Regions from separate parts of the Comamonas sp. Z1 genome, predicted to be linked through region 1. Evidence: predicted binding sites of a transcription regulator. Region 1 holds the regulator's gene; each other region holds the start of a gene.
The links. The regulator sigma-54, encoded in region 1, starts transcription at its own class of promoters, with help from an activator protein. The targets are predictions, from matches to a motif close to TGGCANGNAANCTGCTTT.
Positions count from the first base shown of each region.

Region 2: the regulator sigma-54 is predicted to act here: its motif matches at 5,590-5,607, upstream of FSY45_RS02800 ([protein-PII] uridylyltransferase).
Region 3: the regulator sigma-54 is predicted to act here: its motif matches at 5,032-5,049, upstream of FSY45_RS20650 (BMP family protein).

Region 1 is NZ_VOQT01000002.1:664,631-672,102, forward strand. Features, by position in the region: gene FSY45_RS06490 (aspartyl/asparaginyl beta-hydroxylase domain-containing protein) at 1-844, shown strand, start outside; gene FSY45_RS06495 (RNA polymerase factor sigma-54) at 1,034-2,635, opposite strand; gene lptB (LPS export ABC transporter ATP-binding protein) at 2,781-3,563, opposite strand; gene lptA (lipopolysaccharide transport periplasmic protein LptA) at 3,560-4,216, opposite strand; gene FSY45_RS06510 (thiol:disulfide interchange protein DsbA/DsbL) at 4,347-4,997, opposite strand; gene FSY45_RS06515 (SPOR domain-containing protein) at 5,166-5,870, opposite strand; gene argS (arginine--tRNA ligase) at 5,972-7,472, opposite strand, start outside.
Region 2 is NZ_VOQT01000001.1:633,750-641,221, reverse strand. Features, by position in the region: tRNA gene FSY45_RS02825 (tRNA-Met) at 129-205, shown strand; tRNA gene FSY45_RS02820 (tRNA-Pro) at 743-819, opposite strand; gene infA (translation initiation factor IF-1) at 891-1,148, opposite strand; gene asd (archaetidylserine decarboxylase) at 1,560-2,423, shown strand; gene FSY45_RS02805 (hypothetical protein) at 2,489-2,749, opposite strand; gene FSY45_RS02800 ([protein-PII] uridylyltransferase) at 2,824-5,466, opposite strand; gene map (type I methionyl aminopeptidase) at 5,657-6,469, opposite strand; gene purL (phosphoribosylformylglycinamidine synthase) at 6,649-7,472, shown strand, end outside.
Region 3 is NZ_VOQT01000014.1:14,086-21,557, forward strand. Features, by position in the region: gene ybiB (DNA-binding protein YbiB) at 1-395, shown strand, start outside; gene cobA (uroporphyrinogen-III C-methyltransferase) at 405-1,205, shown strand; gene FSY45_RS20635 (acyl-CoA thioesterase) at 1,264-1,743, opposite strand; gene FSY45_RS20640 (SMI1/KNR4 family protein) at 1,869-2,471, shown strand; gene FSY45_RS20645 (NAD(P)/FAD-dependent oxidoreductase) at 2,522-3,796, shown strand; gene FSY45_RS20650 (BMP family protein) at 3,886-4,935, opposite strand; gene rpsU (30S ribosomal protein S21) at 5,436-5,648, shown strand; gene FSY45_RS20660 (GatB/YqeY domain-containing protein) at 5,813-6,259, shown strand; gene FSY45_RS20665 (LysR substrate-binding domain-containing protein) at 6,367-7,302, opposite strand; gene FSY45_RS20670 (tartrate dehydrogenase) at 7,431-7,472, shown strand, end outside.

The DNA.
Region 1 (7,472 bases):
GCGCCACAAGGTGGTCAAGCAATTGTTTGACCACTCCACGTTCACAGCGCCGTTCAACGTCTTCATGCTGATGTTCAGCAAGGTGCCGCGCACGCCCTATCTGCCCACCAGCACCTTCCCCGAGCTGGCGCCGCTGCAGGCCAACTGGCGCGAGATCCGCGAGGAAGCCGTCAATCTGCAAAAGAACATGCAGATCAAGGCCGCCGCCAACAACGACGACGCAGGCTTCAACTCCTTCTTCAAGACCGGCTGGAAGCGCTTCTACCTCAAGTGGTACGGCGACGCCCACCCTTCGGCCATGGAGCTGTGCCCCAAGACCACGGCCCTGGTGAAATCGATTCCCAGCGTCAAGGCCGCCATGTTTGCCGAGCTGCCGCCCGGCGCCAAGCTCAATCTGCACCGCGACCCCTATGCGGGCTCGCTGCGCTATCACCTGGCCGTGCTGGCGCCCAACGACGACCGCTGCATGATCGAGGTCGACGGCCAGCCCTATAGCTGGCGCGAAGGCGAAGGCGTGATCTTCGACGAGACCTTTATGCACTGGGCCGAGAACCGCTCGGAAGGCAACCGCATCGTGCTGTTCTGCGATGTGGAGCGCCCCATGACCAATGGCTTTGCCCAGTGGCTCAATCACTGGCTGGGCAAGAACGTGGTGGCCGCCGCCAGCTCGCCCAACAACGAGGGCGATCCGCGCGGCATGATCAGCAAGCTGTTCAAGATCTCGTTCTATGCGGGCAAGTACCGCCGTGCCTTCCGCGACTGGAATCCGACCTTCTACAAGATCCTCAAGTTCGGCCTGATGATCGGCGTGCTGGTCTGGTTTATCTGGTGGTTGGTTTCTTGATAACCCCCTGAGGCACTACGCGCCTTCCCCTTGCCGGGCGCCCCCAAGGGGGACGGCAGCATCGCCGCAAGGGCGGCTCTTGCTCGCTGCCCCTTGCTTGAGGAATGCCTTATCAAGGCTCCCGCCCTAAATACAGAACAAGAAAGCCGCTGTGTGATGCATCAGCGGCTTTCTTGTTTCTGCGGTGCCCTACAGCGCCTTGCGCAGCGTGGTCGTGGGTATCTTGAGCTGCTCGCGGTATTTGGCGACGGTGCGGCGCGCACACTCAATGCCCTGCTCCTTGAGCATATCGGCCAGCTTGGCGTCCGACAGCGGCTTTCTGGCATCTTCGGCATCGACAAACTGTTTGATCAGCGCACGCACGGCCGTGCTGGAGGCACTGCCCCCGGTTTCCGTGCCCAGGCCCGAGCCGAAGAAATACTTGAGCTCGAAAGTGCCCTGGGGCGTGGCCATGTACTTGGCCGTGGTCACGCGGCTGATGGTGGACTCGTGCAGGCCCAGCGTGTCGGCGATATCGCGCAGCACCAGCGGGCGCATGGCCAGCTCGCCATGCACAAAGAAGTTCTTCTGCCGCTCCACGATGGCTTCGGAAACACGCAAGATGGTGTCGAAGCGCTGCTGGATGTTCTTGATGAACCAGCGCGCCTCCTGCAACTGCTGCTGCAGCGCCGCATGGCCGTCGCTGTTCTTGTGGCGGCGCAGCACGCTGGCATAGATGTCGTGCACGCGCAGACGCGGCATGACCTCGGGGTTGAGCTGCACGGAGAAGTCCACCCGGCCCGAGCCGGCCCGCAGCGGGCGCACGATGACATCGGGCACCACGATATGGCGCTCCACATCGACAAAGCGCCGACCCGGACGCGGCTCCAGCCTGGCGATCAGGGCCATGGCTTCGCGCAGCTGTTCCTCGCGCGCGCCGCACAGGCTGGTGAGCTTGCGCAGATCGCGCCGCGCCAGCAAGTCCATGGGCTGCGCGCAGATGGCCTGCGCCAGCAGCAGCCGGTTCATATGCGCCTCGGTCGTGCCCTCGTCCTCGGCCGTGCGGATCAGATCGCGCAGCTGCAGTTGCAGGCACTCGGCCAGATCGCGCGCGCCCACTCCCACGGGCTCCAGGCTTTGCAGCAGCTTCAGCGCAATGGCAAAGTGCTGCTCCAGCTCCTCGCGCTCTTCCAGGTCGTCGCCGGCCAGGCTCTGCGCCAGCTCCTGCAGGGAATCCTCGAGATAGCCGTCGTCGCTGAGCGACTCGATGAGAAAGCGCAGCGCCGCCATGTCCGCCGCGCCCAGATGCAGGCTCAGCGCCTGACGGTGCAGAAAGTCGGTCAGGCTCTGGTGCTCGCGCGCCAGATCGATGGCATCGGTTTCGTCGTCGCCATCGCGGTTGCGCGTGGAGCTGCTGGCCGAGGGCGTATCCCACTCGCTGCTGGATTCGCCGCCCCATTCCCCGTCCTGGCCGTCCATGCCCTCGGCCTCCCAGTTCAGCGTTTCAGGGGTTTCGGGGCTTGATGTCTCCGCTACCGTTTCAGTAGCTTGTTGCGCTTGCGATGCATCCCTTTCAACATGAATACCATCTGAAGTACTGTATTCACTGGCGCTAGTAGCTACATCTACAGGAGCATCTCCCGCAGTTTCTGCCTCATCGCCCGCACGTTCCAGAAAAGGGTTGTCGACCAGCATCTGCTCGACTTCCTGCGCCAGCTCCAGGGTGGAGAGCTGCAGCAGCTGAATGGATTGCTGCAGCTGCGGCGTAAGCGATAAATGCTGCGAAACGCGTAGCGAGAGACCTGGCTTCATCGAGGCGCGGCCCCCAGACAATCATTGCAAACGCGCGCAGTGCTATGGGTTTGCCGCCGGGCTGCCCCAAGGCAAACCTCGGCGCTGCCGGTCAGGGTCCCTTCCGGGGGCAGCGACCACACAAAGTGAGGGAGCGTGGGGGTCATCACATTCTGAAATGTTCGCCCAGATAGACGCGGCGCACATCGGCGTTCTCCACGATCTCCTCGGGCGTGCCTTCGGCCAGCACATGGCCGTCGCTGATGATGAAGGCGTGGTCGCAGATGCCCAGCGTCTCGCGCACGTTGTGGTCGGTGATCAGCACGCCGATGCCGCGCTCCTTGAGGAAGCCGATGATGCGCTGGATCTCGATCACCGCAATCGGGTCGATGCCTGCAAACGGCTCGTCAAGCAGAATGAAGCGCGGTTGCGTGGCCAGGGCGCGGGCAATTTCCACGCGACGGCGCTCACCGCCGGACAGCGCCAGCGCCGGCGACTGGCGCAGATGCTCTACGCGCAGCTCCTGCAGCAAGCCCGTGAGGCGCTTTTCGATCTCGCCCTGCGTCAGCGTCTTGCCCTGCTCGTCCTTTTGCAGCTCCAGCACGGCGCGCACATTGTCTTCCACGCTGAGCTTGCGAAAGATGGAGGCTTCCTGGGGCAGATAGGACAGGCCCAGGCGCGAACGCTGGTGAATCGGCATGCCGCCCACTGGCTGGCCGTCGATGAAGATCTCGCCGCCGTCGCTGCGCACCAGGCCCACGATCATGTAGAACGATGTGGTCTTGCCCGCACCGTTGGGGCCGAGCAAACCGACCACCTCGCCTTTTTGCACGGACAGGGACACATCCTTGACCACCTTGCGGCTGCCGTAGGACTTGGCCAGATGCTTGGCCTCCAGGCGGCTGTCGGACTCGCCGCTGCGGCTGCTGGAGAAAGTCGGCTCGCTCATTTCTTCTCGTCGGCTTTCTCACCGCCCAGCGTCATGCTCTGGCGCAGCTGCGTGGCAGGTGTTGCAGGCTTAGGCTGGGCTCCCGGCGTTCCATCCTTGGGCGCCATGATGGCGCGCACACGGCCACCCTGTCCCACGGAGGAGCTCGGCAGGCCGCCACTGGTCTTCTGGCCATCGACGGTATAGACGTCGGTAATGTTGTTGTAGACGATGATGGAGCCCGTGACCTGATCGCTGAGCTGACCGCCACGGTAGCGGCGCATCTCGCCACGACGGATGAACTTGACGATATCGGCCTTGCCGTCGTACTCGATGACTTCGCCTTCGCCCTCGATGAACTCCTCGGGCTGACCGGCCACGGTATCGCGCTTCTGGCGGAAGAAGGCACGCTTGCCGGCCTCGGCCTTGATCACACCGTACTGATAGCCCTCGGCGTCCTGCCGCACATCGAGCTGAGCACCGCGCAGCACGATGGAGCCCTTGGTCATCACCACATTGCCAGTAAAGACACTGGTCTGCTGCAGCTCGTCATGACGCAACGCATCCGCCTCGATATTCATGGGCTTGGCGCTGTCGGCTTTTTCGGCATGGGCAATGCCGGTCGCTGCTGCCAGGGCGCAGGCCAGCGCAAGAGGTAGGAGTGTTTTTTTCATGGAAGGCACGTTTCTTGCATCCATTGTAGTCATTCCCTTTTTGCAACTTGCGTAAAAAACACCCACAAAAAAGCCCGCACGACGGCGGGCTTGTTGGGCGTCAAACGTCACTGACGTCTGCCGGCTGATCTCAGGCCTTGCGGCTGGAGGCGACCAGCGCATTGACCACGCGCAGCACATTGTCCATATTGCCGGCCTTGGTGCCGTCCGTGTAGTAGCGGCCGGCCACACCCATGGCGGGCACGCCTTCCACGTCATATTCGTTTTGCAGCTGAGCGGCCTTGCGCGCCTGGTTGGCCACGGTGAAGGAGTTGTAGACTTCCTTGAACTTGGCCAGATCCACGCCCTGCTTGCCGACCCAGTCAAAGATGGCGTCGTCGGTCTTGAGCAGATTGCGATCCACGTGGATGGTGCGGAACACCTTGGCGTGCAGCTGGGGCAGCAGGTTCATGCCCTCCAGAGCGTAGTAGAGCTTTTGCTGGGGCACGAAAGAGGCATTGAAGGCCACGGGCACGCGGCGCACCACCACATCGGCAGGCTGGGTCTTGGCCCAGGCTTCGAACTGGGGCTCGAAGGCATTGCAATGCGGGCAGCTGTACCAGAAGAACTCGACCACCTCGACCTTACCGGCCGGCGCGCTCACGCTGGCGGGCTTGCCGAGCTTGATGTAGTCCTTGCCTTCCTTGGGCGCAGCGCCCTGGGCCCAGCTGGAGGAGGCACCCAGACTCAGGGCACCGGCAGCAGCTGCCGAGGCAGCCAGAGAGAATTCGCGACGTTTCATCTAAACAAACTCCTGTATCAGGTCTGCAGTATCAGAGCCAACAGGCCCAAAAAAGTTCAGCTTTGTCAAAACTACCAATGGCACAAGCCAGAGGCCTCAAGCAAGGGCTGCCTCGCACCTAAGGTGCCCTCGTTCCGAGGGGAAGGCGCTCCGCGTCTCAGGGCCTTGTTATCTGGCCGCGCGCACCAGAGTCGAGTCCACGCCCGCACCGTCGAGCTTGCCCTTGAGCTGCTCGGCGTCGTCACGCTTGCTGAACGGCCCCACGCGCACGCGGAAAACGGTGATGCCGTTCTGCTCACGCTCGCTGATGCGCGACTCCCAGCCCAGCATGGCCAGCTTGGCACGCTGCGCTTCCGCTTCGCTCTGGCCGCGGAAAGCACCGGCCTGCACAAAGTAGTTGAACGCAGAGTCCGAAGAGGATGCCGTCTGCGCGGCCGCCTTTTCCTTGTCTGCACGCGCCTTGTCTGCCTTGTCGGCTGCGGCGGAGCGTTCCTTGACCAGATCACCCAGCGGATCACCCGATGCAGGCTTGGCAGGCTTCTCCGGCGCAGAGGGTGGCGGCGGCGTGGTGACTCCGCCGGTTGCGGTAGGTTGTACCGCAGGCGTGGGCGGCGACACCGTCACGTCGCTCGGGGGAACTGGTGGTGTCACCGGGGGCGGTGCCGGCTGGCGGCTCTGCAGCGGTGCGTTGGGGTCCCAGTTCTTGTTGCGCTCGGCCTCGGCCGCATCGCGCTGAGTGTTGTTTCCACCCTTGTTGAGGAAGGGCACCGGCACCTTGGTCACATAGATGGCCACGGCCAGGGCCGCAGCCAGACCGATGACCATGCCAAAGATAAGCCCCAGGATGGTTCCACCGCGTTGCTGGTTCTTCATATCAGTCGCTTAACGCTTTCTGCTTCAGTTATTCCATTCTCAGATCCATCGACCCCTGACAGGCAAGGCCGGCAAGGTGATCGATGGACAGGAAACTGGGATTACATGCGCTCGGGTGCGCTCACACCCAGCACCGCCAGACCATTGTGCAACACCTGGGCCGTGGCAGCGACCAGGGCCAGACGTGCGAGCTTGACCTTTTCGTCGTCCACCAGAATGCGCTCTGCGTCGTAGTAGCTGTGATAGCTGGAGGCCAGATCGCGCAGGTAGAAGGTCACGTCGTGCGGTGCGTTGCCTTCGGCCGCAGCGGTCAGCATCTCGGGGTACTTGGCCAGCAGCAGCATCAGCGCCTGGGCCTGCGGGCCTTCCAGAGCGGACAGGTCCACATCCTTGAGTGCCGCCAGGCCTGCACCACCGGCCTCCTGCCAGGCACGCAGCACGGACTGGATGCGCGCATGGGCGTACTGCACGTAGTACACGGGGTTGTCGTTGTTCTGGGCCACGGCCAGATCCACGTCGAAGGTGTACTCGGTGTCGGGCTTGCGCGAGAGCAGGAAGAAGCGCACGGCGTCCTTGCTGGTCCACTCGATCAGATCGCGCAGCGTGACGTAGGAGCCGGCGCGCTTGCTGATCTTGACCTCTTCGCCGTTGCGCACCACGCGCACCATGGTGTGCAGCACGTAGTCGGGGTAGCCCTCGGGGATGCCTACATCGGCAGCCTGCAGGCCGGCACGCACGCGGGCAATGGTGCCGTGGTGGTCCGTACCCTGAATGTTCACCACCTTGGTGAAGCCGCGCTTGAACTTCTGGATGTGATAGGCCACATCGGGCACAAAGTAGGTGTAGCCGCCGTCAGTCTTGCGCATCACGCGGTCTTTGTCGTCGCCGTAGTCGGTGGACCTGAGCCACAGCGCGCCGTCCTGCTCATAAGTCTTGCCGTTGGCGATCAGGCGGTTGACCGTCGCTTCGACATGACCGTTTTCATAGAGACTGGACTCGAGGTAGTACTCGTCGAACTTGAGGTTGAAGGCCTGCAGGTCCTTGTCCTGCTCGTTGCGCAGATAGGCCACGGCGAACTGGCGGATGTTGTCGTAATCCTCGACATCGCCGTTGGCGGTGAACTCGCGGTCATCGGCCTTGATGGTTTCCTTGGCCAGGAAAGCCTTGGCGATGTCGGCAATGTAGTCGCCGTTGTAGAAATTCTTGGCCAGCGGGTTTTCGCTGTCGGTGGGCCAGCATTCGTCACCAGGCTTGAAGCCTTTGGCGCGCAGCTGGGTGCTCTTGGTCAGGGTGTCGATCTGCACGCCCGCGTCGTTGTAATAGAACTCGCGGTGAACCTTCCAGCCCTGGGTGGAATAGAGGTTGCTGATGGCGTCGCCAATCGCAGCCTGGCGGCCATGGCCCACATGCAGAGGGCCGGTGGGGTTGGCGGAGACGAACTCGACGAGGATGTTTTCACCGCGATCGGCCTGGTAGCCGAACTTCTGGGCTTGCGCCAGCACTTCGCGCACCACCTCCTGCTTGGCAGCAGGCTTGAGGCGGATATTGAGAAAGCCCGGACCCGCGATCTCGATCGCATCCACCCACTGCTGGAAGGCGGCT
Region 2 (7,472 bases), on a different contig from region 1:
GCTTCCCGAGGGGATTCATTACTGAATATCTATTCATGCTGTAGATTTATACATATGTGCTACAATACAAGTGTCGGGGAAATCATGCAGGCGCCTAGGAATGGTGGTCGGCCCCCGACGCGGAATATCGCGAGGTGGAGCAGTCTGGTAGCTCGTCGGGCTCATAACCCGAAGGTCGTTGGTTCAAATCCGGCCCTCGCAACCAATAAAGCCCTGGCCGGAAACGGTCAGGGCTTTTTGCCATCTGTCTGTCATATTTCGAGAGCAAGATACGCATCGCTAGGTTCAGGTTGTAGCACTGAAAGATGGCTTAACCCCTGGCGCCAATTCCAAAGCCCTGGCCGTAGCAGCCGGGGCTTTTTCTTTTGTCTTCTGCCTACCGAAAGCTGGTTGCTGCGGCCCTGGTTCTGCCTCGACGGCTTTTCTTATTCCCTTAAGCCAGCCAAGGCCTCGCCCGGGTGGCATGTCGCGCGGATGATGCGGGCTGCTTCATCGCTCACGGAGAGCTCTTGCATGTGTCACTTTGGGCCGAAGGAGTGCAAGCTCGAATTAGGAGGGAGGCGTCAGCCTTCTTGCCATGAGGGCGCAAAGCATCGATGCTTCGTGCCGGCCTCAAAGAGGGTTAAGGCGGTTCTTAGTCTGCCAAGCCGCAAATAAATATGATGGCGCGTATAAGCCGGCAAGGTCGAGAAGCCTAGACAGACAAAAGGGGTTAGATCTTTCGATCTAACCCCTTGTCATTTGGTCGGAGCGGCGGGATTCGAACTCGCGACCCTCTGCTCCCAAAGCAGATGCGCTACCAGGCTGCGCTACGCTCCGAAGCCTCTATTCTAACTACAAAAAATTGCGCATCTTTTGAAAGTGGCGAATTTTTGATGATGAGGCGCTATTTATTTTGAACGAGGTGTCGTGGGGGCCGGGCCACGGTTGGCCAGGTGGCGGAAGGTAATACGGCCCTTGGTCAGATCATAGGGCGACATTTCCAGCGACACCTTGTCGCCAGCCAGAATGCGGATGTGGTGCTTGCGCATCTTGCCGCCGGTGTAGGCAATCAGTTGGTGACCGTTGTCCAGCGTGACGCGAAAACGCGAGTCAGGCAGGACTTCCGTCACGGAACCTTGCATTTCAATCAGTTCTTCCTTGGCCATTTGTTCAATCTCTTAGAAAAGGTCAGTTGCGGCGCTTGCTCGTCATCGCCACGGAAAAGGCCTGAGCAGAACAACTGCTCAGGCCTCAATGTGGCAAGGGCGCTGCGCTGTTTGCGCAGACCGAACAAAAGGCCGATATCCAATCAAGCCGTGCTGTGAAACAGCATTCAGCTAAACATTGGAATTGTAGCGTCTCGCCTTCGCTTATGCCCTCATAAAGGGGTAAAGCGTCGCAGCGATGAGACGGGGGCATGGGTCTTTGTCATGACGCTTGCATCATTGAGATATCGCGCCTGGGCGGTGGCCTGGATGGGGTAAAACGCCTGTAGCCCCCAAAGACAGCCGCCGCTGCCGTGGTCTTGGCTAGAATCCTGTTCGACAGCTCTATAACTTTGATAGCAAAATTCCATTGTGTCTGATCGACTCGCCGTACTTTCCCAATATTTCTTGCCCAAGCAGGCGCTGACCGCGCTGATGGGAAAACTGGCGCAAGCCGAGGCCGGCGGATTGACGACGGCAGTCATTCGTCGCTTTATCCAGCGCTACCAGGTGAACATGGCCGAAGCGGCCAATCCCGATCCTGCTGCCTACAAGACCTTCAATGCCTTTTTTACACGTGCGCTCAAGGACGGTGTTCGTCCTCTGGCGCAGGCGGACTGGATTTGCCCGGTAGATGGTGCGATCAGTCAGTTCGGCAGGATAGAAGGCGAGCAGATCTTTCAAGCCAAGGGGCATCAATACAGTGCGACTGCCCTGGTGGGAGGGGATGCGGCTCTGGCGCGCCAGTTCGATAACGGCAGCTTTGCCACGATCTATCTGAGCCCGCGCGACTATCACCGCATTCATATGCCCTGTGCCGGCAAGCTGCGCAGCATGACCTATGTGCCAGGGGATCTGTTCTCGGTGAACCCGGTTACCGCACGTGGCGTACCCGGCTTGTTTGCGCGCAACGAGCGCGTGGTCTGCGTGTTCGATACCGATCATGGGCCCTTCGTGCTGGTGCTGGTGGGAGCGACGATAGTGGGCAGCATGGCAACGGTGTGGCATGGCCTGATCAATCCTCCGCGTCCAGGCCATATCAAGACCTGGAATTACGAAGGTGCCGAAGCGGTGACGCTGGCTAGAGGCGAGGAGATGGGCCGCTTTCAGCTCGGCTCCACGGTGGTCATGCTGTTTCCTCAGGCTGCAGGCCTGCAGTTCAATCCGCAGTGGCAGCCGGCGGCGCCGGTGCAACTGGGCCAGATCATGGCCAATGCACAGGCCAAGCTGGGCTGATAGCCGGGTTCCATAGAAAAAGCCGCTGATGCCATGGGCGTCAGCGGCTTTCTTGTTTCGAGGGATCAAAGAAACCAAGTCAGTGGTTCAGGCCGGCGTTCGGTGGTGAACACCGTGGGGGCAAGACTCAGGCGATCGGGTTTGACCGGGTCGTCGTGACCTCGGAGGTAGACCATCAGTTCGCGTCTGCGCAAGATGACATGGCTGACGATTTCGCGTCGGCCATTCTGAGTGACCTCGGTGCCGGGGCGAAACAACGGCATATGAAACAGGCCACTGCGTGTGGTGGGCGGCGATGCCGCAACTTCATTGGAGGCGAGCTGCATGGGCTTTCCGTAGTAGTGGTGACTGCTTATCGGCAGCGAATCATCAAACTAAAGCCCGAATTGCCGGGCCTGGTTCAACCGGGCTGGGCCAGGGCCTTGAGCAGCTCGGTCTCCATGCGCAACTGGCTGTTGTTGTCCTGCAGCTCAGGGCCTTCGATGAGGAAGCTGTCTTCCACGCGCTCGCCCAGGGTGCTGATCTTTGCCAGGTGCACGCTGATATGGTGCTGGGCCAAAATGCGGGCAATGATGTAGAGCAGGCCGGCGCGGTCTGATGCGGAGATGGACAGCAGCCAGTGCTGGGCTTTTTCATCGGGGCGCAGGATGACGCGCGGGGCGAATGGAAAGCTTTTGACGCGGCGCGACAGCCGTCTTTGCGAGGGTGTGGGCAGCGGGCCGCCCCGCAGCAGTGTCTGCGTCAGATCGCTTTCCACCATGTGCATGAGCTCGCGATATTGCTCCTGCATGGTGGGGGCGACGACCTGGAAGGTGTCCAGCGCGTAATCGTTGTTGGCCGTGTGCACGCGCGCATCGAGAATGGAAAATCCGGCCCGGTCGAAGTAGCTGCAGATGCGGGCAAACAGATCGGGCTGGTCGGGTGCATAGACCAGCACTTGCAGGCCTTCGCCGGCCAGCGAGCGCCGGGCGCGCACCACGGGCTTGCCAAGGCCCACATGGCGCGAGAGATGGCGGGTATGCCAGGCGATGTCGGCCGCTTCATGGCGCATGAAGTAGCTCACATCCAGTGTCTCCCAGAGCTTCTTGTGGGACTCAAAGGGTTGGGCAGACAGGGCCAGTTGCACCAGCGCCTCACGCTTGCGGGCTTCGATTTCGGCGGCGGCATCCGGGGCGCGACCACCTAGCACACGCAGGGTCAGGCGGTAGGTGTCTTCCAGCAGCTTGCCTTTCCAGGCACTCCAGACCTTGGGGCTGGTGCCGCGAATGTCGGCCACCGTCAGCAGGTACAAGGCAGTGAGCTTGCGCTCGTTGCCAACGCGTTCGGCAAAGGCACGAATCACATCGGGGTCGGACAAGTCCTGCTTCTGGGCCACCTGGCTCATGGTCAGGTGCTCGCGTACCAGAAACTCGACCAGCTCCGCATCGGCCTTGTCGATCTGGTGGGCGCGGCAAAAACGCTTGACTTCGACGGCGCCGATCACGGAGTGATCGCCGCCTCGGCCCTTGCCGATATCGTGGAAGATGGCAGCCAGATACAGAATCCAGGGCTTGTCCCAGCCTGCGGCGAGCTGGGAGCAGAACGGATACTCATGGGCATGCTCGGCCATGAAGAAGCGCCGCACATTGCGCAGCACCATCAGTATGTGCTGGTCCACGGTGTAGACGTGGAACAGATCGTGCTGCATCTGTCCCACGATGCGGCGGAAGGGCCAGAGATAGCGGCCCAGTACCGAGGTCTGATTCATCAGCCGGATGGCATGGGTGATGCCGCGCGGCTGCTGCAGGATTTTCATGAAGGTGGCGCGATTGACCGGGTCGCGACGGAAGGCGCTGTCCATCACGTCGCGGCTGGCATACAGCGCACGCAGCGTGCGTGTCGACAGACCTGTCAGCCCCTCATGCTGCTCATACATGAGAAAGGTTTCGAGAATGGCATGCGGATCGCGCTCGTACAGATCGTCGCTGACCACCTCGATGGTGCCGGCCTTCTCACAGAAGCGATCATTGAGCTGAATCAGCTCGTGCGAGCCGGGGTTCAGGCGCTCTTCGATGCTCATGCGCACGATCTGGCACAGCTGGGTCACCGCCTTGGCGGCCCAGTAATAGTGGCGCATCAGGGTCTCGCCAGCGCGCATGGCCAGCTTGCGGCCCTCCGGCGTGGTGGAGCGGTAGCCGAAGGCTTCGGCCACGGCAGTCTGCAGGTCAAAGACCAGCCGATCCTCATGGCGGCCGGCAACGGCATGCAGGCGTGCACGGATCAGGCTGAGCAGGGATTCATTGGATTCGAGCTGCTGGACCTCGAAATGGGTGATCAGGTCTTGCTCGGCCAGCTCATGCCAGCTGTTGCCGAAGCCAGCGGCCTTGGCCAGCCAGAGCATGGTGTGCAGATCGCGCAGCCCGCCGGGCGATTCCTTGCAGTTGGGCTCGAGCGAATAGGGCGTGAAGTCGTATTTGGCGTGGCGCTGGCGCATTTCCAGCAGCTTGCCTTCGACAAAGGCCTTGGGATCGAGCTGCGCGCGGAACTCCTGTTCGAAGTCGGCAAACAAGGCCTTGCTGCCGGTGATGCGGCGTGACTCCAGCATGGCGGTCTGCACCGTCAGGTCCTGCGCAGCCTCCTGCAGGCATTCGGCGATGCTGCGCACGCTGGAGCCGATTTCAAGGCCTGCATCCCAGCAACTGCTGATGAACCGTTCGATGCTGGCCGCCAGTGCTGCAGCCGGCTGTGCACTGCTTTGGGGCAGCAGCACCAGCACATCGATGTCCGAGTAGGGAAAGAGCTGGGCGCGCCCATAGCCGCCGACGGCCAGCAGGGCCGCGCCTTGCGGCATCTGTGCGCGTTGCCAGAGGGTGCGCAGCAGACCATCGGCCAGTTCACTGAAATGGTGCAGCACTCCGCGCACGCTGCGTCTGCCCAGCGTGGGGTTGCGCAGCAAGTCCATTTGCCGGGCCTTGGCCTCGCGGTATTGCTCGCGCAGGCCCTGTAGCGAGGAGAGGTCGGAGACGTCGGCAGAGTTGGCGTAGGAGTGGGCAGAGGAGGTCATGCGCAGTAGAAAAAAGCGTTTCAACAGGGCAAGTGCTTGAGCGTCACCTTAACCCAACTGACTTGGGCTTGAGGCCTGTGATGGCAAAAAGATGAGCGCATGGCGCTTGCAGCACAAGGTCTACAAGCAAAAAATATGCCGCATCCGGCTTTGGCCAGATGCGGCATGCAGGTCAGCGGCAGCAATGCGCTCAGGTGCGGATGGCCGTGATGAAGTCGGGCGGGGTGGGCGAGCCATCGGACCAGGTCAGCACGTCATAGCCGGTCTTGGTGACGGCCAGCATCAGCTCCCACTGGGCGGTCAGGCTGCGATCCTTGGTGACCACGGTCCAGCCGTCGGGCATGGCCTTGATGTCGCGCTTGCCCAGATTCAGCATGGGCTCGATGGTGAAGACCATGCCTTCTTCCAGCACCACGCCTTCGCCGGGGCGGCCGTAGTGCAGCACCTGGGGCTCGTCGTGGAACACCTTGCCGATGCCGTGGCCGCAGTATTCACGCACCACGGACAGGTTGTTGCTCTCCGCATAGGTCTGGATGGCATGGCCGATATCGCCCAGCGTGGCACCGGGCTTGACCTGGGCGATGCCCTTCCACATGGCCTCGAAGGTCAGCTTGGACAGACGCTTGGCGGCAATCGTGCCTTCACCAATGATGAACATGCGGCTGTTGTCGCCGAACCAGCCGTCTTCGGTGATGATGGTCACGTCGACATTGACGATATCGCCCTTCTTCAAAGGCTTGTCGTTGGGGATGCCGTGGCACACCACATGGTTGACCGAGGTGCAGACATAGGCCGGGTAGGGCGTCATGCCTGGGGGCTGATAGCCCAGGCAGGCCGTCTTGGTGCCTTGCTCGGCCATGCGCTTGGCGCACAGATCGTCGATCTGCTGGGTGGTGATGCCGGGCTTGATGTGGGGGGTGATGTAGTCCAGCACATCCGAAGCAAAGCGGCCTGCAATGCGCATGCGCTCGATGTCTTCGGGAGTCTTCAGTGTGATGCTCATGGCCGCAATTATCCCATTGCGCGCTTGAACATGCAGGGCTTGTGGGTGTGAGCATTCGGACTAACCCCGAGGCACGGTAAAATCCGAGGCTCACCGAATTCAGCGCTTTGGCCAGGTCCTCTCAGGCAGGGGATTGACCAGGACGCTTTTCAACAGCCTTCACATAAACAGGCCGCCACGTGACATTGCATCTGACACAGTTTGAGGGTGGAAACGCCCTGAGCTCGTTCCGCGCCCAACAGCTTCTGACCGATCTGGTCGCCATCCACCCCAAGATCACCGGCGTATCTGCACGCTTTGTGCACCTGGTAGCCACCGAGGGCGCAGTTGCGTCCGCATTGCAAGAGCGCCTGTCGGCGCTCTTGACTTATGGTGACCCCTATACGGGCAATGCTGAAGGCCTGGCCTTCATCGTCACACCCCGCCTGGGCACTATCTCTCCCTGGGCCTCCAAGGCCACCGATATCGCGCGCAACTGCGGCCTGAATGTGTTCCGTGTGGAACGCATGACCGAGTATCGCGTGGACGTGAAGTCAGGCCTGCTGGGCGGCAAGCCCGAGCTCTCGCCGCAGCAGACGGCTCAGATTGCCGCCTTGCTGCACGACCGCATGACCGAGTCCGTGTTTGCGACACGTGCTGAAGCCGAGCAGCTGTTCACCACCCTGGCGGCACAACCCATGGAGTTTGTGGATGTGCTGGGCGGTGGCCGCGCAGCGCTGGAAACCGCGAACAAGCAATGGGGCCTGGCCTTGGCCGAAGACGAGATCGAGTATCTGGTCAACGCCTTCAACGATCTCAAGCGCAATCCCACGGATGTGGAGCTGATGATGTTCGCGCAGGCCAACTCCGAGCACTGCCGCCACAAGATCTTCAACGCCAAGTTCACCATCGATGGCGTGGAGCAGGAAAAGTCGCTGTTCGGCATGATCCGCAACACCGAAGCCTGCTCGCCCCAGCACACCGTGGTGGCCTATGCCGACAACGCTTCCATCATGGAAGGCCA
Region 3 (7,472 bases), on a different contig from region 1:
AGCCCATGCTCCAGACGCTGGCCATGCGCGCGACCAGTGCGCTGCTGGTGCGCGGCACGGAAGGCGAGGCCGTGGCCGCCCCCCACCGCGAACCCGTGAGCACGGGTGTGATTGCCGGAGAAATCTGCTTTGAGCGCTCTTCCCTGCACAGCAGCCAGCTCGCATCCGGCAACGAGATCAGTGCCCCGGAACAAGATTTGAATGCCGAGCAGACAGCCCGGCTGACGCTGGACATTCTGAACGGCCAGTTGCCTGTGCCGGCGCCGATCGCGCAACAATTGGAACAGATACAAGCCCTGCACCAGGCCATGCAGGTCACCGATGCCGACGCTGCCGCCAGCCGCGCCGCACTGCAAGCCTATAACCGCAGCCCCGACTGCCGCAGCCCCGACTGAGACTCCACAATGACTGCCATTTCCCACAACCCCGATCAGCGCGGCTCCTGCACCCTGGTGGGTGCCGGCCCCGGCGACCCCGAGCTGCTGACCATCAAGGCCGCCAAGGCCATTGCCGCAGCCAGCGTGCTGTTTGTCGACGATCTGGTCAGCGATGATGTGATGAGCCACGCCTCGCCCAGTGCGCGCGTGGTCTATGTGGGCAAGCGCGGCGGCTGCAAGAGCACCCCCCAGGCCTTTATCGAAAAGCTCATGATTGCGGCCGTGCAGGACGGCGAACGCGTGGTGCGCCTCAAGGGCGGCGACCCCTTCATCTTTGGCCGTGGCGGCGAAGAGGTCGAACATCTGCGTGAGGCCGGCATCGAGGTGGATGTCATCAACGGTATCACCTCCGGCCTCGCAGGCCTGACCAGCCTGGGCGCCCCACTGACCCACCGCGACCGCGCGCATGGCGTGCTTTTCATGACCGGCCATGCCAAGCCCGGCGACAGCGGCCCCGACTGGCGCCAGATCGCCGCCACGGCCCATGCTGCCAAGCTGACGCTGGTGATCTATATGGGAGTGAGCAGCGTCGAGCGCATCAGCGACGAACTGCTCAGCGGCCTGCCCGGCAGCACGCCCGTGGCCGTGATCCAGCATGCCAGCCTGCCGCAGCAGCGCCATGCGCTGACTTTTCTCAAGGATTTGCCGCAGAGCATTGCCGACCATCAGCTGGGCAGCCCCAGCATCATCGTCGTCGGCGATGTGGTCCAGGGCATCGCCGCCTGGCAGAACCAGCCTCAGGCCTTGCAGCAATCAGCGGCGGCCTGAGCCAGGACCGTCACCGGGCTGTCCTGCAGCCCGGGCGGGCCGCAAGCGCCGCCTCGACTCAGGGAGTACGAGTCTCGGCGAAGCGCTCGGCCAGCTCCTTGCGCAGTTCCTTGCGAACGATGGCGGCGTCCCAGCGACGCTTTTCCTCGTCGGTCTCAAGCTGCAGCGGGGGCACGGGGGCAGGCTTTTTGTCATCGTCCACGGCCACCATGGTGAAGAAGCAGCTGTTCACATGGCGCACCACCTGGCTGCGAATCTCCTCGGCAATCACCTTGATGCCGATTTCCATGGACGACTTGCCGGTGTGGTTCACGCTGGCCAGAAAAGTCACCAGCTCACCGACGTGGATAGGCTGCAGAAACATCACCTGATCCACGCTCAGCGTCACGACATAGCGGCCCGCATAGCGGCTGGCGCAGGCATAGGCAACCTGATCCAGCAATTTCAAGATGGCGCCCCCGTGCACATTGCCGGAGAAGTTGGCCATGTCAGGCGACATGAGCACGGTCATGCTCAGCTGGTGGGATGGTGTATTCATGGGGCGCGATTCTAGAAGTGATCCAGGACGCACGCTGAGCCCTTGCGCATACCCCAATGGGACAACGGGCTGCAGGTATAAACAAGTATCCACTTGCACCATGATGCCAGTTTCAGGAGTGCGCCTTGCAAGTTCTGTTTCCCAACCCCTTCGGCCAGCCCGCAGCCAGCGCACAGGAAGTAGCAGCGCTGCAGGCGCACATTGGCTTCTCAGATGCCTATGCGCAGTTTCTGATCACGCAGAACGGCTTTTCCATGTATGCGCTGGAGCAAGCGTCAGACCACGCCAGCTATCTTCATGACAGCACCGAGATTGCCAGCGAAAGCCACGCCAACTTTGCCGGCCTCTTCAGCTTTGGCGCGCAACAGCATCAGGAAGACCTGAAAACCGTGCAATCCGAATTTCTGCTGGCCCGCTGGTTCGTAGTCATTGGCCACGACCAGGGTGGCAACCCATTTGTGGAAGTTCTGCATGGTCGGCACAAAGGAAAGATCGGCAGTCTGGACCACGACCTTTTTCTGGGAGCCAGCGATCTGCAGGAGTTCTTCGGCAATATGGAGCTGGATCATATTGCGACACTCAGCCTCGCCGATCAGGCCGACGCACTGTGCGACTCCAAGCTGGGCCTGATCTGGCTTCACGCCCGTGACCTGAATCACTTTACGGTCCGCTGCATTCACTGCGACGACGATTTCTGGGGCTTTGTGGTGGACGATCCCAAAATCTGAGGCATCTGGGACAATCGCGGCCTTGTTCCTGCTCCATCGCCCTGCCCGCCGTGTCCTCCACCTCACAGGTCCCCTTCCAGATTTTTGACGCCATCATCATCGGCGCCGGTGCCGCCGGCCTGTTCTGCGCGGCCCAGGCCGGCCAGCAGGACCTGAAAGTGCTGCTGATCGATCATGCGCCCAAGGTGGCCGAGAAGATCCGCATCTCGGGCGGCGGGCGCTGCAACTTCACCAACCGAGATCTGGACGTGCGTGCGCCGCACAAGCATTTTGTGGGGCAGAACCCTCAGTTCTGCCGCTCGGCCCTCTCGCGCTTCACGCCTGCCGACTTCATCACGTTGATGGACAGACACGGCATTGCCCACCACGAAAAGCACAAGGGCCAGTTGTTTGCCGACCATTCGGCCGAAGACATCATCGCCATGCTGCTGGCCGAGTGCAGCGCGGGCGGCGTGCAGCGCTGGCAGCCTTGCCAGGTCAAGAAAGTAGTGCTTTCGCCGTCAAACCAAGACACAGAATGCGATTTCAGCTATCAGATTGAAACCGATCGTGGCCTGGTACAGGCCGCCAACCTGGTCATTGCCACCGGCGGCCTGAGCATTCCCAAGATAGGCGCCACCGACTTCGGCTACCGTCTGGCCCAGCAGTTCGATCTGCCGCTGATCGAGCGCACGCCCGGCCTGGTGCCCATGACCTTCGACGGCGAAGGCTGGCAACCCTACGCGGGCCTGGCCGGTCTGGCCCTGCCCGTGGAAATCAGCACCGGCAGCAAAAAGGAGCGCATGAGCTTCCACGAGGATTTGCTGTTCACCCACCGCGGCCTCTCGGGTCCCGCCGTGTTGCAGATCTCCAGCTACTGGAAGCCCGGCACCCCGCTGCAGATCAATCTGCTGCCTGGTGTGGATCTGGCCGAGGTGCTGGCCCAGGCCAAGCTCCACTCGCGCAAGCTGGTGGCCAACGAGCTGGCCGCCCATCTGCCCGCGCGCCTGGCCGATGCCTGGGTCGGCCGCATGCCCGAGTTGCAGCGCCCCATCAACGAGGCCGGCGACAAAGCCCTGGCCAGACTGGCCGAGCAGCTGTCGCGCTGGGAGATCACTCCCACGGGCACCGAGGGCTATAAAAAAGCCGAGGTCACGCTGGGCGGCGTGGACACCAAGGTGCTGTCCCAGCAAACCATGGAATGCAAGACCCGGCCGGGCCTGTACTTTATCGGCGAGGTGGTGGACATCACCGGCTGGCTGGGCGGCTACAACTTCCAGTGGGCCTGGGCCAGTGCCGCCGCCTGCGCCCAGGCCATGGCGGAAAAGCAGTCAGTCATGGTTTGAGCGACTGGAACCGAAGCGCCTGCCGCCATGAAAAAAAGGATGGCTGAGCCATCCTTTTTTGCTGCCTGCACCTTCGGCGCACCATCCGGTCAGGCAGAAAACTCCTTGCCTTCATAGTGTTCAGGAACCTTGAGCTGCCCCGAGGCGATGGCAGCCGACGCCTTGGCCACGCGCTCGCGCACAGCGCCGGCCACGCCCTGGCTCATGGTCAGGCGTACGGCGGCCGGGTCGCTCAAACCGATCTTGCGAATGCCCGGGCCGGGCGCACCGCGCTCCTGCATATCCTTGACGGCCAAAAACGCGCCAATGCCCACATCGGCCCAGGCGGAAGCGACAAACACCTGCGGGTCCACCGTAGTCCAGTCGATCACATTGCCGATCTGGCGCGTGCCCGCCTCGCGGCAGGCCTGGGTCACGCCATCGCGGCCGGAGTTGAGCATGGTGAAGATCACATCGGCACCGGCAGCCATCTGGGCCTTGGCAATGCGGTGCGACAAAGCGTTGTCGTCCTGATCGCCAGAGAAGTTTGTCAGCAGCTTGACCCTGGGGTCGGTATCGCGCACGCCGGCCGCATAGGCAGCACGCCCCTTGAGTCCCGGGGGCACGCGAATGCCCGACATATGGCCGACCACCCCGGTTTTGGTGGTCAGCGCCGCCAGCACGCCGGCCAGATAGGCCGACTCCTCCTGCAGCACGTCATAGCTGCAGAGATTGCTTCCCTGTACCGCGCCCTGGGTCACGACGAACTGGGTCCTGGGAAAGCGCGCCGCAACTTCGGCTGCGGCCTGATTGTTCTGCCCGCCATGGGCAATCACCAGCTGCGCACCCTGCTCCGCAAGCTGTGCAAGAGCCGGCACCAGCAACTCCTTCCTGGGCGCCATGCCGTCGAGAAAGCGGGTCTGCACGCCCAGCTCCTGGCGCGCTTTTTCCAGGCCGCGCCAGCCAGCCTCCATAAAGCCCTTGTCGCTGCGCGAGCCCGCAAACAGACCACCCACCACCAGGGAACCGCCAGATGCGGCAGGCCCGGAAACTCCGGCCCTGCCGGCACAGGCCGTCAATGCCAGCAAGCCCGGCACGGCTACGGCCGAAGCCATCCATTGGCGACGCGAAATAAATGAGGAATGAGAAGCGCTGGACAAGATGGAAGCTCCTTGAACACAGAAAAACAGCGACGCGCACAAGCACGAAACCCACTTATTCCTTGACCTCGGTCATGAAATAAAGCCTCCAAACTGTATGCAATTTTCGTGCACACGATACTCCCAAGAAACCCCAGAGCCGAGCTCGGCTGTCCTGGCGCCTGGGCAGCACCGTGCTCTTGCATTGCGCATCCGGCCTCGCTCCACAACACACGCGACTTGAACGCGCCGATAGTCCAAAAGGCACAATGGCGGCGCCTGGATCTGGTCTGCGACAACGCCCTGCCTGTTGCCGCAAAATCATGCGCGCGCGACCGACGCCGGATTGCTTCACGCCCCATTGAAGACGCAGCCCAAGTCTTGGTCTATAATGCTCGACTTTGCTGGCATTACCCCGTCGGCCATACTAGTTAAAAAGTGGCGGGGAAACCGCTGTTCATGGCTCTCAGGCCCGATCTTCCCGAGAACCCTCTGTCAGCACAGATATATCTGGAAATTAAATGACTACCATTCGCGTCAAAGAAAACGAGCCCTATGAAGTTGCCCTGCGCCGCTTCAAGCGCACCATCGAAAAGCTGGGTCTGCTGACCGATCTGCGTGCTCGCGAGTTCTACGAAAAGCCCACAGCCGAGCGCAAGCGCAAGAAGGCTGCTGCCGTGAAGCGTCACTACAAGCGCGTTCGCAGCATGCAACTGCCTAAGAAGCTGTACTAATCGTTGATTAGGACCAGTCGGCCTTAAAACAGCCGCAAACCCGCGCTCGGGACGCCAGGCGCGGGTTTTTTGTTTTCTGGCCACTGCCAAGCCTGCCCGGCCGCGCAGTGACCTCCCAGCGCATGGACAGTCAGCGTCCGTTCGCCCACCCCAAGGAGAAAGCCATGAGCCTGAAAGCCCAGATTACCGAAGACATGAAGACCGCCATGCGTGCCAAGGACAGCGCGCGCCTGGGCACCATCCGCCTGCTGCAGGCCGCGATGAAGCAAAAGGAAGTGGACGAGCGCATCGAGCTCGACGACGCCGCCGTCATCGCCATCGTCGACAAGCTGATCAAGCAGCGCAAGGACTCCATCGCCGCCTTCGAAGCCGCCAACCGCGCCGATCTGGCCGATGTGGAAAAGGCCGAAATGGAAGTGCTCAAGGTCTATCTGCCCGAACGCATGGGAGAAGCCGAGATCACCGCAGCCGTGCAGGCCATCGTGGCCGAACTGGGTGCCTCCGGCCCTGGCGACATGGGCAAGGTGATGGGCGCCGTCAAGGCCCAGCTGGCCGGCAAGGCCGATATGGGCCTGGTGTCCGCTGCCGTGAAGGCCGCGCTGACAAAGTAATTGGCCACCGGCCTGAGCCGCCACGCGGCATCAGGCTCAAAAACAGAAGCTGCTTGCGCTTGCCGTACATATCTTTCAGATTCAAAAGACTCTGAAATTCATGTATATCATTCGATAGCAGCTTCTTTTTTAATAGCATTCCGAAGTCCCGTGGGAGCCTGTTTGCTAAAGAACTCCTGCAGAAACTCGACGCAGACCCGCACCTTGGCCGAGCGCTCCAGCCGCGTCGGATAAACGGCCCAGATATTCGCCTGCTGCTGCCACTCGGGCAGCAACTGCAGCAGGCTGCCGGCCTGCAGATCGGCCGCCACATCCCAGAGCGAGCGCAGCACGATGCCATGGCCGTCGCGCGCCCATTGCACGGCCATCTCGCCATGATTGGTGGACAGCGGCCCGGTCACTTTCACGCTGCGCTCCTGACTGCCCGAGCGCAGTTTCCAGACACCGAAGGGATGGTCACGTTCCTTGATGACCAGGCAGTCATGCGCAGCCAGCTCGTCGAGCGTGCGCGGACTGCCGCGCCGCTGAATATAGGCCGGGGCCGCGCACAGCACGCGGTGGTTGTCGGCCAGATGCCGGGCAATCAGGTGCGGGGCGATCTCGTCGCCCACGCGTACGTCTAGATCGAAGCCCTCGGCCGCAACATCGACGATGCGGTCAAACACTTCCAGGCGCAGCTGCAACGCCGGATATTGCGCAATCAGCTGCGACAGCGCGGGCGCCACCACATTGCGGCCAAAGCCGAAGCTGGTGGACACCCGCAGCAGGCCGCGCGGCTGGCGCCGCGTCACGTCCACCTCCTGCAGCAGATGCTCGACCTCGTCCAGAATGCGCTGCGCCCAGTGGTAGACGCGCTCGCCCTGCTCCGTGACAGCGACCCGCCGTGTGGTGCGATGCAGCAGCTTTACGCCCAACTCCTGCTCCAGCAGGCGGATGCGCTTGCTGACAAAGGCCGGCGAAGCATTGTGCGCGGCCGCAGCTTCGGCAAAGCTGGCTTTGCGCACCACGGTGGTGAAGACACGCAGGTCTTCGGGCGAGGGCATTTTCTGCACGATCTGTAAACAATCAGGCCACGATCAGTCAATTGTATTCAGTTATGCAAGGTGCAGAATACCGCCAGGCACGGGCTGAGCCGCTGCCTCGCCACCCAACACATTCACGAGAGAGCACCATGTCCACTCCCAAAAAGATTGCAGTCATCGCCGGCGACGGC